DNA from 2 places in the Paenarthrobacter sp. CC6 genome. Region 2 is predicted to be linked to the other one. Evidence: riboswitches for the same ligand, from Rfam matches in the RefSeq annotation. Region 2 holds a riboswitch; the other holds the start of a gene.
The links. Region 2 has a riboswitch for cyclic di-AMP ahead of PV760_RS13745 (M23 family metallopeptidase). Riboswitches for the same ligand answer to the same signal wherever they lie in the genome.
Positions count from the first base shown of each region.

Region 1: it holds a riboswitch for cyclic di-AMP, as region 2 does, so the genes downstream of both, PV760_RS20985 (hypothetical protein) here and PV760_RS13745 (M23 family metallopeptidase) in region 2, are expected to answer to the same signal.

Region 1 covers NZ_JARDAN010000034.1:19,227-27,050, reverse strand. Annotated here, with positions in the region: gene PV760_RS20990 (PucR family transcriptional regulator) at 1-405, shown strand, start outside; gene PV760_RS20985 (hypothetical protein) at 654-1,820, opposite strand; cyclic di-AMP (ydaO/yuaA leader) riboswitch at 1,836-1,986, opposite strand; gene PV760_RS20980 (hypothetical protein) at 2,115-2,345, opposite strand; gene PV760_RS20975 (ATP-dependent DNA ligase) at 2,392-3,456, shown strand; gene PV760_RS20970 (DUF6480 family protein) at 3,472-3,735, opposite strand; gene PV760_RS20965 (alpha/beta fold hydrolase) at 3,869-4,672, opposite strand; gene PV760_RS20960 (hypothetical protein) at 4,758-5,003, opposite strand; gene PV760_RS20955 (helix-turn-helix domain-containing protein) at 5,084-5,491, opposite strand; gene PV760_RS20950 (HPr family phosphocarrier protein) at 5,526-5,804, opposite strand; gene ptsP (phosphoenolpyruvate--protein phosphotransferase) at 5,834-7,519, opposite strand; gene PV760_RS20940 (TetR/AcrR family transcriptional regulator) at 7,649-7,824, shown strand, end outside.
Region 2 covers NZ_JARDAN010000011.1:134,584-142,407, reverse strand. Annotated here, with positions in the region: gene PV760_RS13755 (hypothetical protein) at 1-243, shown strand, start outside; gene PV760_RS13750 (cytochrome c oxidase assembly protein) at 246-1,148, shown strand; gene PV760_RS13745 (M23 family metallopeptidase) at 1,194-1,991, opposite strand; cyclic di-AMP (ydaO/yuaA leader) riboswitch at 1,997-2,194, opposite strand; gene PV760_RS13740 (TlpA family protein disulfide reductase) at 2,275-2,928, shown strand; gene PV760_RS13735 (DsbA family protein) at 3,206-3,919, shown strand; gene PV760_RS13730 (hypothetical protein) at 3,976-4,416, shown strand; gene PV760_RS13725 (copper-translocating P-type ATPase) at 4,593-6,740, opposite strand; gene PV760_RS13720 (heavy-metal-associated domain-containing protein) at 6,806-7,111, opposite strand; gene PV760_RS13715 (hypothetical protein) at 7,365-7,763, shown strand.

The DNA.
Region 1 (7,824 bases), on a different contig from region 2:
AGGCAGCTCGCGGGGGCGTACCGGCAGTCCAAGGTTGCTGCGCAGGCGGCGGCCGTGGATGCGCAGCTCGGGGAACTGGTGGACAGCCGTTCCGTGGGCGTGTACCAGCTCTTTGACCGCCTGCTGGCACCGGGCGGCTGGGACGATACCGGCTCGGTGCATTTCCGGACGCTTGAGGACCAGGACAAAAACGGCGAGCTCCTGCCGGTCCTGGAGCTTCTCTACGACAACGACAGTGCCGTGCAGGATGTCGCGGCGAAACTTCACCTCCACAGGAGCAGCATCTACAACAGGCTCGGACGCATCCGCCAGCTCATCGGTGCTGATCCCTTGAACGGTGCCATCCGGCTTGAATTGCATGCTGCCTTGAAGGCGCGGCGCTGGGCCGGCAGGCCGCGGATCTGAGCCGGACCGCGGATCTAAGCACCGGCAAGACTCAGCGTAAGAAACAGATAAGGCAGGTACCCGCGCGGGTACCTGCCTTGTCTGATGCCAATGCGCTTGCCTGGCCGTTCACGGGGGAACGCGTCAGGAGCGCCTCAGCCGCTGGCAACTCCAGCGGCCCAAACGGTGCCGGAACGTTGCCGTGCGGCTGCTGCTGCAGTACCGCCCGTGCCAGCCGGCGTGCACGTTGGTGCGGGGCAACCGCGTGCTCACTGCAGTGCCTTCTGTGCGGCGTCAAGGAGCGATTCCAAGGTGGACGCCTGCGGCTGAGGCGACGTGCCTGCGGTGGGCTTGCCGGTGGGCCGGGGCTTTGCCGTTTGCGTTCCCGTCGGTGTTGGCGTCGGGGTCGGCGTGGGAGTGGTGGTCGGCGTCGGCGTCGTGGTGGGCGTCGGTGTTGCCGGCGGCGTCGTGATCGTGTCCGAGGGCACGTCGCCGGGCGCCGGCGCAGGTTGGGTCGGAGCCGGAGTGCCGGCTACGGGGGACGGCGCTGCGACTGCCGGGGCGGACGCAGAAGGGACCCAGACGGGGTCTGCCAGTGAGACGTGCGGTGAAGGAACCGACGACGGCGAAACCGCCGCAGGTGCCTCCGGTACCGTGGCCGGTTGGCCTGCTTCGGATGACGATTGACCCGACGACGACGGGGAGGACGCTGTGGTGTAGGAAGCCCGGGGCGCAGGGGCTGCCGAGCCCGGTTGGCGGTCCTCGCCACTCTGGCCGCCGCTGGCTTCCTGGGCCGGACTTTCCTGACCGAAGAACGGAAGCTCCAGTGCCTGCCCGACGGTTCCCGCAGTCAGTACCAGGCCCAGTGCTCCGGCAACCACTGCCATGCGCTGGCTCATGTGCTTCACCGACGCGGCTTTCCGCAGAACAGCTTGGGGTTCGCGGCCAAATGAGGAGGTGGTGCCGAGGGTTGATGCCGTCACCGGCGGAGGTGTCTTGCGGGATGCCGCCGGGGCCGGGGCAGCCGCTTCGGCTCCGGCTTCCCCGCGGGTGGCTGCCTTGCGTGCGGCAACCACGGGAATGGCTGACGTGGGAGGCCCTGGTGTGGTGGATGCCGGAGCTGCGGCCCGCGCGGCTTCGACTACCGGAATCGCTGCGGTTGCCGGCTCCGGGCCTGCGGTTGCCGGCTCCGGAAGCGCAGGGGCTGCCTTCGGCTCGGCAGGGGCGATCACAGCCCTTGCCGCACGCTCACGCTCAGCGGCCCGGGCCGCAGCCCGCGTGGTGGGCGCAGCCGTAGCGGGTGATGCCGGAGTGGGTGCCGTTACGGTGGGGATCGCCGTCGTGGCTGGTTCCGGGGATCCGCTGGGTTGGGCCCGACGGCGTCCGGTTGGCTTGGTGCGCTCGCGCTCGAGTTGCGCGCGGCGTGGGTTATCCATGGTTGGGGACATGGTTGTGCCTCTCAACGCCTGCGAGGTTAGCTGTCGGGTTCGGACGAGGCCGTCCGGCCGCGCGTGGCGGCTTCACCCCAAGGGCTTGCGGAGAAAACAAGCCCGGGAAACTGTGGGTCCCCCGTCTCTGCCGCGGGTCTGGCGGATCCTGGATTGCGGCAGAGCCCGGCGTCAATCCAGAAGCGGCCCAGCGGAGATCGGGTCGCCCTACGACCGTACAGGAGGCGGAAAGTAAAGTCACATTAATGTAACGGGCGGTAGTTCTGCCCCCGCGGGAGGGTGCTACCGCTTAGGCTTCGGGGCCGGTGCGGGGGCGGGGATTTCGTGTTCGATTTTCCGGACCTGGTGGGCTTGATGTGTGGCAGGGCGGAAGACTTCGTCTGCGATCCCCAGCATGCCGCCTGCTGCGGCCCGCCGGACGCCGCGCTTGTTCTCCCGCGCAATCCAGTACCAAAGCGCGCCCATGAGCGCGGGAACTCCGAGCACTGCTGCCAACACGGCCAAGATGTCCATCCGCCAACACTAGCCTTGGGCACGTACTGGCCGGTAGACATGAGCTATGGACCTACCAGTGATGCCGCCCGTTTCGCCCATGCTCGCCAAGTCCGTCCCGAACATCCCCGACGTTGGGCATTACGAGCCCAAATGGGACGGATTCCGGACCATCGTCTTCAAGGACGGGGACGACATCGTCCTGGGCAGCCGCAACGAGAAGCCCATGACCCGCTACTTCCCGGAGCTGGTGGAAGCGCTGAAGAAGAACCTTCCGGACAAGTGCGTTGTGGACGGCGAGATCATCCTGATCCAGGGCAACAGGCTTGAGTTCGAGGTGCTGCAGCAGCGAATCCATCCCGCGGACAGCCGGGTTCGGATGCTTGCGGAGAAGACGCCGGCGTCCCTGGTGGCGTTCGACCTGCTTGCCCTCGGCGACGAGGATCTGACCGGCCGGCCCTTCGCCGAGCGGCGCGCGGCCTTGGAGAAAGCCCTCGCCGACGCCCGGCCTCCTGTGTACGTAACGCCTGCGGTGACGGACCTGGGGCGCGCCAAGGAATGGTTCGTGCAGCTTGAGGGAGCAGGCCTCGACGGCGTGCTGTCGAAACCGCTCGACGGCACCTACCAGCCGAACAAGCGGGTGATGTTCAAGACGAAGCATGAGCGGACAGCCGATTGCGTGGTGGCCGGGTTCCGTTGGCACAAGACCGCGAAAGTTGTGGGGTCGATGCTCCTGGGGCTCTACGACGACTCCGGCCGGCTTCATCACGTCGGCGTCGTGGCGTCATTCCCCATGGCAAAGCGGGAGGCGTTGGTGGCGGAGCTTGAGCCCTATCAAGTGGAGCTCGGCGACCATCCGTGGGGCGAGTGGGCCAAGCAGGACGATTCGCCCGGGGGGTCACGGATGCCCGGGGCGCAGAGCAGGTGGAGCGCCGGAAAGGACTTCTCCTTTGTGCCGCTGCGCCCCGAACTGGTGATCGAGGTGGCCTACGACTACATGGAGGGTGACCGGTTCCGCCACACGACGCAGTTCCGTCGGTGGCGGCCGGACCGGACTCCTGAAAGTTGCACGTACTCGCAGCTGGAAGAGCCTGCGGAGTACGACCTTGGGGAGATCCTGAGCCTGCCGTAGTGGCCCGGCGGGGAACTACTCCTCGTGCCCCTGGTCGCTGCTCATGCTGCCTTCGGCGGGCGGGGTTTCTCCCGGGGGCACGCCGCCGCCTGGCTCGAGGCCTGTGACGTTTCCATCCAGGGGGTCGGGATTGGCCGAGGAAGCGGGGTCGTCGTCCTCGTCCTGGCGCATGTCGGGATCTTCGTGGATGCTGTCCGCGTCGGCGGTAGTGTCGATGGGTCCACTGGCGCCGCTCACGCCGAAGGTCCGGGGATCGTCTTCCGGGTCATAGCTGGTCATGGTGAGCCCTTTCGTAAGTAAGCTTACTAATTAGCTTGCTCCGCCAGCCTATCCGGGACGGGCCGCGCCAACAAGGCCGTCCGTAGAGGTGCCCGTGCCGGTGCGGCTCCCTGCGCCTCGGCGTCCTGCTTGCTCAGCGGTGCCGGGTGGTGGCGTTGACGAAGCTGCGGATGGCGTCCGCCACGGCTTTGGGGCGCATGTGCTGGGCAACGTGGCCGACGCCGGGAATTTCCACCAGACGCCCTTGGGCCACCGCCCGCGAAAGCCTCAAGGACCAATCCGGTCCGGCAACATGGTCGCGGCTTCCCCGGAGAACCAGGACCGGGACATCGATGCCGGACAGCCGATCCAGGGTCGGGTACTTCATCATCACGGGCAGTTCGGTGACGTACCAGCGCGGTCCGCACCGGAAGTAGTCCCCCATGACGATCCAGTTGGACGAAGGACTCTCGCGGAGGATGCCATCCAGTGTCAGGGCAATCGACTGCTGCATCACGTTCTTGTGCCGCGAATCGACAACCGGCCCCATGAGCACAAGCTGCCGTGCACTTTCCGGCCGGTGCAGTGCAGCCTCAATGGCGAACTGCACCCCCATGGAGTGGCCTACCAAAATGTAGGAGTCGATGCCGCGGGATGCCAGGGCCCCGGCAATGAAGGCACCGTAGTCCTCGACCTGGAGTTGCCTGCCGGGTCGGGGAGTGCCGGCGAAGCCCGGCAGGTCGAAGGAGTACGTGGGCGCATGCGCCGCCAGCACGGCGTGCAGTCGTGCCAGGTACCGGTGGGAAACCCCGATGCCGTGGATCAGGATGTAGGCAGGCTTCTCTGCCGACCCGGCCCCGGCCCCGGCCGCGGACCCGGGTTCGGGAGACCCCTCGGTCCAGAAGATGCGTCCGGTGAGGCCATGGGCCTCTATGTCGGAGGACAGTAGCGCGCTCATGCAGGACAAATGACGGAAAAGTACCTTGAAGCCATACAGCTATTGAACAGCATGCTGTCGGTTTCGGAGGGCTCGCCGGTGCGAGCTAGTCCCGCGCAGCGTCGTCCGATTCATTGGAGTCGGCCGGCCGCGCATCAGCTGCCTTCGCAGCGTCAGCCGCCTCCCGGCGTCGTGCGATTTTCGATTCGGTCCACATGGTGACCGCCACGAACACCGTGCACGCGAACATGAAGGTGGCCACAAAGTTCAATCCCATGGCTGAGCCCAAGGGTATGGCAAGGGCAAGCGCAGCCAAACCGGCCACGATATGCCACCCTTTGAAATTGCCCACCGATCAAGCGTAACCCCGGGCTTTACAGGTCCCCGCCTGTTGGCTGGGATCGTTGCTTGATCCTTATCACTCGGACGCTTTCAGTCGCTTTCCGCAGCCTCCGCAGCGGCGGTTTCGTCCTGCTTCCGCTTCTGGGTTTCCAGCCACGCAATGATCGCCGCCTGCCGGATCCGACGATGCGTTCCCCGGTATTCCACCGGAATCTCGCCACGGTCGGTCATGTTCCGCAGATAGGTGTGCGAGATCCCGGCAAGCTCCGCAGCCTGCGAAGTCGTCAGCATTTCCTCCACGCTGCTGACGGTCACCGTTTCGCCCCGCCCGAGCCTCGCAAGGAGGTCGACGACGGCGTCCCGCGCCTGATCGGGCAGGCGGTGGACCGTGCCGTCCACGAACACGGTGATGTCGTCGCTGTCGTTGAGGGAGCGCGCCAGGTTCCGGGCGTCGTCGGCGGGGAGGCCCGCTGTGACGCGGGGAGCTATCAATGCCATGGCAGAAGCCTAGCCTGCGGCGTGGAGGAAGAACTTACTCCGCGTCCAGATCCGTTTCCAGCAGCTTCACCAGTGCGTCCAGCGCGGCATCGGCACCGTCCCCCTCGGCCCGAAGCACCACCACGTCACCCTTCGCAGCGCCGAGGGTCATAAGCGAGAGGATGCTGGCCGCGTCCATCGCTTCGTCCTCGGGCTGGCCCTGCATGGCGATGGTGACATCTACCGGCTGCTCGCCGGCTGCCTCAGCGAACAGGGCAGCGGGCCGGGCGTGCAGTCCGGAGCGGCTGGCTACGGTTGCTGTGCGTTCTGGCATGGTTTCTCCTTGCGTTGGTGCGGGAAGGGTTAGAGGCCGAGCTCTTCGAGCACGGGGAGCTTGGCGCGGACCCAGTCGCGTGCCTCGGTGGCGCTGGGGGCGGACAGAGCCAGGCGTGCAAGTTCCTGCGCCTGCTCCAGCGTGACGGTCTTCAGCACGGTCCCGACCGCGGCCAACGAGCGCGCGGTCATGGACAGTGTGGTGACGCCCAGTCCGGTGAGGACGACGGCGAGGGCGGGGTCCGCGGCGGCCTCGCCACAGACGCCAACGGGCTTGTTGTTGCCCTCTTGTGCCGAGCCTTCCACGGTGAGCTGCACCAGCCGCAGCACCGCGGGCTGCCACGGAGTGTTCAGATCCGCGAGGGGGCCCAGCTGGCGGTCGGCGGCCATGGCGTACTGGGTGAGGTCGTTCGTGCCCAGGGACGCGAATCCCACTTCACGCAGCACGGTTGCGGCCGTCAGCGCGGCGGAGGGGACCTCCACCATTACGCCTGGCGTCCGGATTCCCGCTGCTGCGCAGAGCGAGGCAAAGCGTCCTGCCTCGGCAGCTGTGGAGATCATAGGAGCCATGACCCACACATCGGCCTCGGATTCCGACGCGGCGCGGGCGATCGCCTCGAGCTGGCGTTCCAGGACGCCCGGGGTGGTGAAGTCGGTGCGGTAGCCGCGAACGCCCAGTGCAGGGTTGGGCTCGGTGGCATCCGTGAGGAAGGGGAGGGGCTTGTCGGCGCCGGCGTCGAGGGTGCGGAGGACCACCTTTTTGCCCGGGAACGCGTCAAACACGGCTTTGTAGGCGGCGGCCTGCTCATCCACGGAGGGCTCGGTGTCGCGCTCCAGGAAGCAGAATTCGGTGCGGAACAGGCCAACGCCCTGGGCGCCCAGCTTCGCAGCTGCCACGGCATCCTTGGCTCCGCCCACATTGGCGAGGAGCGGGACCAGGTGGCCGTCCGCCGTCGTGCCGTTTCCGTCGAAGGCTGCCAGCGTGGCGGAAGTTTCCGCCCAGGCGGTGGCAAGTGCACGTTGTTCCTCGGTCGGTTCGACGGCGACGAAGCCGGCAGCGCCGTCCACATAAACCTCTGAGCCGTCCGCGATCCCGTCCACGCCGTGGGCCGCAACGACGGCGGGCAGGCCAAGGGAGCGCGCGATGATCGCCGTATGGGACTGCGGCCCGCCGCCTGAGGTCACCAGCGCCAGGACAACTGCGGGATTCAGGGTCGCAGTGTCGGCGGGAGCGAGATCCTCGGCTACCAGGATGAAGGGTGTTTCGGAGGACGGGATGCCCGGTGCGGGGACACCCCGGAGTTCAGCAACAATGCGTGCGCGGACATCCAGGACGTCGGTGGCGCGCTCGGCCATGTAGCCGCCCAGGTTGTGCAGCATTTCGGAGACCGATGCGCCGGCTTCCCAGATGGCCCGTTCTGCGGAGGTTCCGGCGTTGACGAGTTTGCCCGCCGATTTCAGCAGCATGGTGTCTTTGGCCATGAGGGCGGTGGCCTCAAGGACGGCCTTGCCGTCGCCGGAGGCAGTTTCCGCGCGCGCCTTGAGTTCGTCATGGACGGCTTGCGCGGCTGCCTTCAAACGCGCGACGGCGTCTTCCGGAGCGACGTCCGCGGCCAGGCGTTCCCCCGACGGCGGTTCACTCACCGGCTTGGGCATCTGGCGGACGGAACCGGTGATGCGGCCAGGGCTTACCCCAACTCCTTGGAAATTCTGCACTGAATCCTCTGTTCCTGCTTGTTGTTTCAGACCCGTCGGCGACGGCACCGGGAGCCTCTGTAACCAGCCTACAAAATTCCTTTGTGAGCCACTTCATATAGCAACGCTATAGGTGCTAGGGTAGCGGTTATGAGTTTCGATGACCAGCTTCCGCCTAAAATTCGGTTGCTTCGCGCAGCTGCCGAATTGCTGGCGAATTCGGAGGGGTCAGCGGTCTCAACGCGCCAGATCACCAAGCTTGCCGGTGTCACGGCGCCTACGCTCTACCACCACTTTGGTGACAAAGAAGGACTGTTCGACGCCGT
Region 2 (7,824 bases):
AAGCCCAAAGACAAAGAAGATCCCGAGGCCCGCCACCGCAGGCACCGTCGGCTGGTCCGCATCGGACAGGTAATCATGGCCGCAGGGGCGGCGATTGGCATCTGGCACTGGATCCTGCACCTGGCACCGGCAGGGCAGGCCCCCAGCCTTGCCCTGGACCTCTACGCCGGATACCCCACCGCAGGGCTGCTGTTCCTGGCCGGAGCTTTTTTGGCCGGCCGGACCGAGACCAAGAAGCGCTGACAATGCCTCCCTGGGACGCCGTCTTGTCCTCCTGGACACTGAACATGCCGGCCGCGGCCATCGTGGCAACAGCAGGCATCCTCTACGGCCGGGGCCTGCACGCGGCCTCGCGCCGGGGCGTCGCATGGCCGTGGTGGCGGTCGGCGACGTTCTATCTTCTTGGCTTGGGCAGCTTCGCCGTGCTCAGCTTCGGGTTCACGGGCGTGTACAGCCACGATCTTCGCTGGGCCTTCACCTTGAAAGTCACCTCGTACCTCTTCATCGTCCCGCTGCTCGTCGCAGCCGGCCGGCCCCTGACGCTGGCACGGTCCGTATTGGGGAGAGCGGGGCAGGAACGGCTTCAGGCCTTCCTGGACCACCGGGTGATCAGGTCGCTGAGCAACACGGTGGTCGCTGCTTTGCTGGGCCTGGCCATGTTTACGCTGTTCCTGACCCCCTTGTTTTACCCGCTGCGAACGGACCCGTTATGGGACGCGGCACTGACAGTCCTCGTCCCCTTGGCGGGGATGCTGATGGCCGTGCCCATCATTGAGGACGGCTCAACCAAAGACGTGACGTCCCTGATCGTGGTGGAGTTCATTTACGTCTTCATTGAACTGGTCGCCGACGCCGTGCCCGGAGTGCTGATGCGCATCAGCCCGCAGGTCCTGGATGGGGCGACTCTGGCCCTGACCGGCCACCCATCCTGGCTGCCGAACCCGCTCCGGGACCAGCAACTGGCCGGGGACCTGCTGTGGTTCCTCGCCGAGATCGTGGACCTGCCACTGATCATCCTGATGTTTGTCCGTTTCGCCCGCAGCGACCGCCGCGAAGCCCGCTCCTTCGATGAACTCACCGACGAGGAACTGGAGGCCCTGAACCGGGAACACCTCCAAGGCCCCCATGGCCGGGTGCCTGATGCTTAAGCAATCACTCGCACACCACACAGGACCCGGCACACGCCGTGCGTCTCAGATAAAGGTGGCCGGATCCACCGTCTTGTCGTTCACCATGACCTCGAAATGCAGATGGCATCCTGTCGAGTTGCCCGTCGATCCTACTCCTGCGATCTGGGCTCCCTTCGCCACGGCCTGTCCAACGGCAACGCCGATGCTGGCCAGGTGGTTGTACGTGGTCTTTAGGCCATTGCCGTGGTCAACGACGATCCTGTTTCCGCCACCGTACTGGCTCCACCCGGCCTCCACAACGGTGCCGGAACCGGCCGCGAAAACCGGAGTGCTGCAGGCCCCGGTCAGGTCGATCCCGGTGTGCCATTCCCCAGTTGCCCCGGTCAAGGGGTTCACCCTGAGCCCAAAGGGCGAGCTGACGTTGATCGACGCCATGGGAGCCTTCAGGCCGGGTGTCGTCTCAACCGGAGCAGGAGGGACCACCGCTTCTGTTTTGGTCTTTACCGCTGACGCGGCAGCTGCGGCCGGCGGAGCCACGGTGACCGGCGGGGCCGCCTTCGACCCGACCACGGGCCGGTCAAAGGCAAGAGAAGCGCCGGCCTCGGCGTTGATCACCGGCTGGGCAGCGACCGGGGCCTGCGCTGTGGGGGCAAGGTTCTGGCCCCCTCCTGCACGACCTGGATCCGCTTGGGCGGCTGACAGGACGCTCATGGCGATCAGCCCGGTGACGGCGGCGGCCGCACCAAAACGTGGGCTCCGTTCCCGTAGTGGAGTCGGAGGAAAGACCGATTTAGGGCGGCGCTTGGCCGTGTCTGACGTGGGGAAGGCGCGGCGACGGCCGTGCTGGGGTTGGGAAGGCAAGGTGGGGGTCCTCTCGGCGCCGGCGAAGTTAGCTGTCGGATTCGGACGAGTGGACTGTCCGGCCCGCCCCGCTTCTGACCCCAAGATTGGGCGTCGCAGGGCCGGCTTCACCCCAAGGCGCAGCATGCACCGTTGTTGGGTCCTCCGCCCCCGCCTGAAACTGGATACTCATGACCGCCGACGGGGTTTGGCGGAGCGGTCAACGCATACCCCGAACGGGTATGTACGCACCAACCCTAACCAAAAAATCAAAAAGTTACAATTTCGTTATCTAAGGATTCCCATGCCCCAGCACGCGCCCCGGATCCCGGCAACCGGAGAAGCCGGTCCACCACACTCGCCCCTTTCGCGCCGCCGGCTCATCACCTCGGCGCTTATGGGCGGGCTGGGTGCGCTTGCCCTAACAGGATGCGGAACCGGCGACACCCTGGCACAGCAGGCCAAGGCCGGTGATAACAAAAACTACGTCGCAGGTGATGGATCTGTCACCGAATACGCAGCCGCCGACCGGAAACAACCGGTGATCCTGAAGGGAAAGCTGTACGACGGCACGGCAGTTGACTCCAGCGACTGGCCGGGCAAGGTCATCGTCCTGAACTTCTGGTACGCCGCCTGCGCTCCGTGCCGGCTTGAAGCCCCGCGGCTCGAAACCGCCGCGCAAGAGTTCAAAGCCAAGGGGGTCCAGTTCTACGGCGTCAACGTCCGCGATGAAGAAGCAACAGCTGTCGCCTTCGAACGGACCTTCGGCGTCACCTACCCCAGCATGCAGGACAAGGACGGAGGCATCCTGCTGGCCTTGACCCAGTACATTCCACCGCAAGCCGTTCCCTCAACGCTCGTGATCGACAAGCAAGGACGGGTAGCGGCACGGATCCTGGGCCTGGCCGACCAGAGCATCCTCAAATCCCTCGTCGCCGGCGCAGCGGCCGAACCATAGCCCGGTGCTTTCCCCGGACATTCGTACATGCCATCAGCCTGCGCGCAACCCGGTCACCGTTGAGAACAACAAAGACCATCCTGGCTGACCCACTTCGGAGACGAAAGCGGCCGATAGCCCGTCGTCTTCCCTTGAATCACTCGCGTCCTTCAGGCTACCGACCACAGGTGACTGCGGTTCCCACCCAAGGTCGCCGTGGCCCGGCGGGAGCGGTTCTTCAAGGGCCCGGAACGCACACTCATAGTCAAAGAAGCCACCGCAGAATCGAGCGCACCCCATGGCAAGAAAGCAACAACCACCGAAGACGCGCCCCGGTATTCCCCCTTCACTTCCCGACACCGCCAAAAAGACCCGGATCTTCATCTGGGTCTTGTTAACAGTCCTCATCGGCCTTGGCCTGATCTGGTACAGCGTATTCACGCTCGGCAAACCCGCGCCCACGGCCGACCGACCGGCCGCGGAGGCCCAACTGGTCCGAGAGGACAGCCACCGCACCACCTCACCGGTCACGGAAAAGGCCCAACTGGTCGAGTTCCTGGACTTTGAATGCGAAGCCTGCCGCACCGCGCAGCCGATCATTGAGGAACTGGAGAAGGAATACGGAGACCGGGTCACCTTCATCCACCGCTACTTCCCTCTGCCTGCGCATCGAAACTCCGCCGCAGCCGCCCTCGCCGTCGAAGCCGCAGCCCAGCAGGGAAAGTACCAGCAGATGTATACGAAGATGTTCGAAACCGAGCCGCAATGGGGCAACAAGCAAGAGTCCCAAGCCCTGGTGTTCCGCACGTTCGCCCAGGAGCTCGGTCTGGACCTGGCGGCCTACGACGACACCGTGACCGATGACAGGACCAAAGAACGGGTCAAAGAAGACATCGCAGACGGTACCGCCCTTGGAGTCACCGGCACACCGACGTTCTTCCTCAACGGTACGAAGATCCCGCTGGAGACCAAAGAACAGCTCCGCCAGCTCCTAGCGGAAGCGGTGAAATAGACACCACCGGTCAAGCCCGCCACCCGCCCCCTCCATCCCCATCTACCGGAGCCGACATGCACAAGCCCACCCCCACCAGGACTATCAAAACCCGACGGGTCAGCCTCTCCCTCGCCCTCGCCGCCGCAGCGCTGTTTCCCGCCCTGGCAGCGTCTCCAGCCCAAGCGGGTTACCCGCCGCAGAGCATGGTGACGGCACAGGAGACCATCGTCACCATAGCTTTGCACCGGACGGCGCCCCTACTCCCCGACTCAGCCAGCCTGAGCCTCGCTGAACCAGCTGAGAGCCAGAGGGGAGTGTTCAGCGATCGGAGGCTCACCCAGATGACGACTCCTCCGTCACCGCAGCCAAGCACCGCATCACAGCCAGCAGCTCCGGAAAGCATCGGGCCGGACGACGGCAATGCCCCTTTGGTCGCCGCGATCGTCGCGGCGATCCTGCTCATTGCCGGTGCCGGATTCTTCTTCTCCCAAAGAAGGCAACGGGACCAGTCCTAGACCCATGAAGTGACTTGGGCTGGCTAACCGCACCAGTGCCCGACAGTGTTGGCCTGGCGGCTCCGCCCCTGGCGCTGTAATGACGTTCTCGCCCCTGCACGCTGCGCTGTCCCAGACACTGACACCGGCGCGGCATCAAGGGATGCGTTGAGCCGGCACCGATTGGCCTCAGATGGTCAACGATCCTTCGAGGGGTTCAGTTTCACCCGGCGGAGCAACTGGGCGTTGAGGGCAACCACGATCGTGGAAACCGACATCAGGACCGCACCCGCGGCGGGTGACAGAACGATCCCCGCGAACGCCAGCACGCCCGCGGCCAAGGGCACGGCGATGACGTTGTATCCGGTGGCCCACACCAGGTTCTGCCACATCTTGGCATAGCTCGCCCTAGACAGGTCAACCATGGACAGCACAGCCCTCGGGTCGCTACCGGCCAGGATCACCCCGGCCGATTCCATAGCCACATCAGTCCCGGCGCCGATGGCGATGCCGACCTCCGCCCGGGCCAGCGCCGGGGAGTCGTTGACCCCGTCCCCGACCATCGCAACCTTCAGGCCGCGTGCCTGCAACTCGGCGACTTTCTTGTCCTTGTCCGCGGGCAGCACTTCGGCGAACACCTCATCGATGTTCAGCTCTGCACCCACGGCTTTGGCTACCTGAGTGGCGTCCCCGGTGATCATGGCGACCTTAATGCCCCTGCTTTGCAGGGCTGCCACGGCCTGCCGGGATTCGGGCCGGATGGCATCCTCCAGGCTGACCGCTCCCAGGACACGGTCCCCGTCGATGACATGCAGCACGGCAGCGCCGCGGCCCATCCATTCCCGGGTCGAGTCGGCCAGGGCTTCGGGTTCGGCGAGTCCGAGTTCGCGCAGCAGTGCCGGGCCGCCGACCTGAACGGTCCGGCCATTGACCGTGGCGCGCACACCTCTGCCGGTCATGGACGTGAAACCCGTCGCCTGCGGGAGCTTGAGGCCTTGGCCCTGTGCTGCCCGGACGATGGCCCGGGCCACGGGGTGTTCACTGTCTGACTCTACCGCTGCTGCCAGCGCCAGCAGCGTCTCCGCGTTGGTCCCTTGCACGGCTGAGGCGTCCCTCAGTTCGGGTTCGCCTTTGGTCAGGGTTCCGGTTTTATCGAACAGCACGACGTCGACGGTGCGCATGCGTTCCAGAGCGATGCGGTTCTTGATCAGCACCCCGGCCCGGGCAGCCTGTTCGGTGGAGATTGCGATCACCAAAGGAATGGCCAGCCCAAGGGCGTGAGGGCAGGCGATCACCAGGACCGTCACCGTGCGGGTGACGGCTTCGGGCAGGCTGCCCAACAGGATCCAGGCGATGAAGGTGATGACACCGGCGATGGTGGCGAAGTAGAACAGGAAGGCAGCCGCCCGGTCCGCGAGGGCTTGGGCCTTCGAGGATGAGGCCTGCGCTTCGGCGACCAGACGCTGGATACCGGCCAAGGCCGTGTCGTCTCCGACGGCCGTCACGGTGACGCGAACGGTGTTGTCGGTGGCCACAGTTCCAGCCACGACCGGGTCACCCACGGCGCGGAGCACCGTTTTGGATTCACCGGTGATCATGGATTCATCGAACTCGGCCTGCCCATCGGTGATGGTGCCGTCGGCGGGCATCCGGGCCCCGGACCGGACCAGAACAATATCCCCGGAGCGCAGTTCGGTGACGGGCACCGTTTCGACGCCGGTGTCTGTGACTCGTTCGGCCTCGTCCGGCAACAGGGCCGCCAAGGCGTCGAGGGCGCCTTGGGCTGAGCCGAGAGCGCGCATTTCGATCCAGTGGCCGAGCAACATAATGGCCACCAGGAGCGCCAGTTCCCACCAGAAGTCCAGATCGAAGTTCCCGATCCGCAGGCTGGTGGCCCAGGACGCGGCGAACGCGACGGTGATGGCCATGCTGATCAGCAGCATCATGCCCGGCTGCCGGGACTTCAGTTCGTTCAGGCCGCCTTTGAGGAAGGGCATGCCCCCGTAGAGGAAGATCACGGTGCCCAAGATGGGCGGGATCCAGGCCGAGCCCGGGAACTCTAACGGCGTGTACCCCAGAAGGTGCCCGAACATCGGGCTGAAGTACACGACCGGGACCGACAAGGCCAGAGTTAGCCAGAACCTGTCCTTAAACATGACAGTGCTGTGTCCGGCGTGCTGGCCGTGGCTGTGCACGGCGTGATCGTCGTCGTGCCCCTGAGCGGGAGCGTGGTGCTGATCTGCTGATGCCGGTGTGGCGGGAGGCCGGTGAGATGCTCCCTGGTTGGGGTCTGCCTCAGTGACCGGCGAAGGCTGATGATCGTGGTGATGTGTGTGCTCTGTCATGGTGTGCTCCTCCAGGTGCGGCCCGCGGCATCGCCCGAGGCGCCGCGGCTCCGAACGTGCTTGGACTAGCTGCTGGTCAGGCTGTATCCAGCCGACGTGACGGCATCCCGGACCGCAGAAGGCCCCGCAGAACCGGTGATGATCAGGCGGGAGACCCCGCCGGGGACAAGTCCAACGGCCGCGGTGTCGACGCCGTCAACGGCCTTGACGGCCCGTTCAACGTTGGCCACGCAGCCACCGCAGGTCAGCCCCTCCACGCCGTACTCAACGCCCGCTTCGGTGGGCGGAGTGGGGTTGGCTTCGGTGGAGCAGCAACCGCATCCGGACGAGGAATCAGTCAAGGGCAGCTCGGTGCGTGATGGTGTTTGCATGTCAGTTCCATTCATTGAAGAGGATGAGATGGTGCTGTGGTTGAACGGTTGTAAAGAGGGAACCAAATGGACCTCCGCGACATACCACTCACTGACAACACCCCTAATATACCCCCGGGGGGTATATTAGGCAAGTAGGTCAGGGTCTACAGCTTCAAAATCTGAACGGGAGAGATCTTGAACAGGATGGCGGGGAGGGTCACTCTTGAAGCAGTCGAAGAAACGACGGAGAAGACTTGAAGGGGAGGCACGGGTGGAGCATCTGGACTTAGGCAAGGAACCGGAACTTGCCGGGATTCTCGCGGCGATGACCCACATCGACACGGTCGGGTTCCATGGCATCGCCACAACTCTCACCGGGGCCGAGCCGAAGATTGACCGGAACTGGGCGGCCTTAATACGTAATGCCCGCATCGCCGTAGCTGTTACTGCTTGGCCGGAGGACCTCCGGCCCGCCGCCGATAGATTTACCGCGGCTGCCGAAGAACTTATCGCCGCCCTGGAACGGCGGGACATCAGCGCTGTCGCTGATCCAGCGAAGGAACTCCATATCGCCTACCACGCGCTAAGCGACGCGGGCTGGATTCATCTTGCGTCAAGAGCAGGAATTTCCGGCGGCCATGACCACCACGACGTTGGGCACTCCCACTGAGAAGTTCATCTCGCTCTACACGGGGACGAGACTCGTTTGGGTCCAATCCCGGAACATGTGC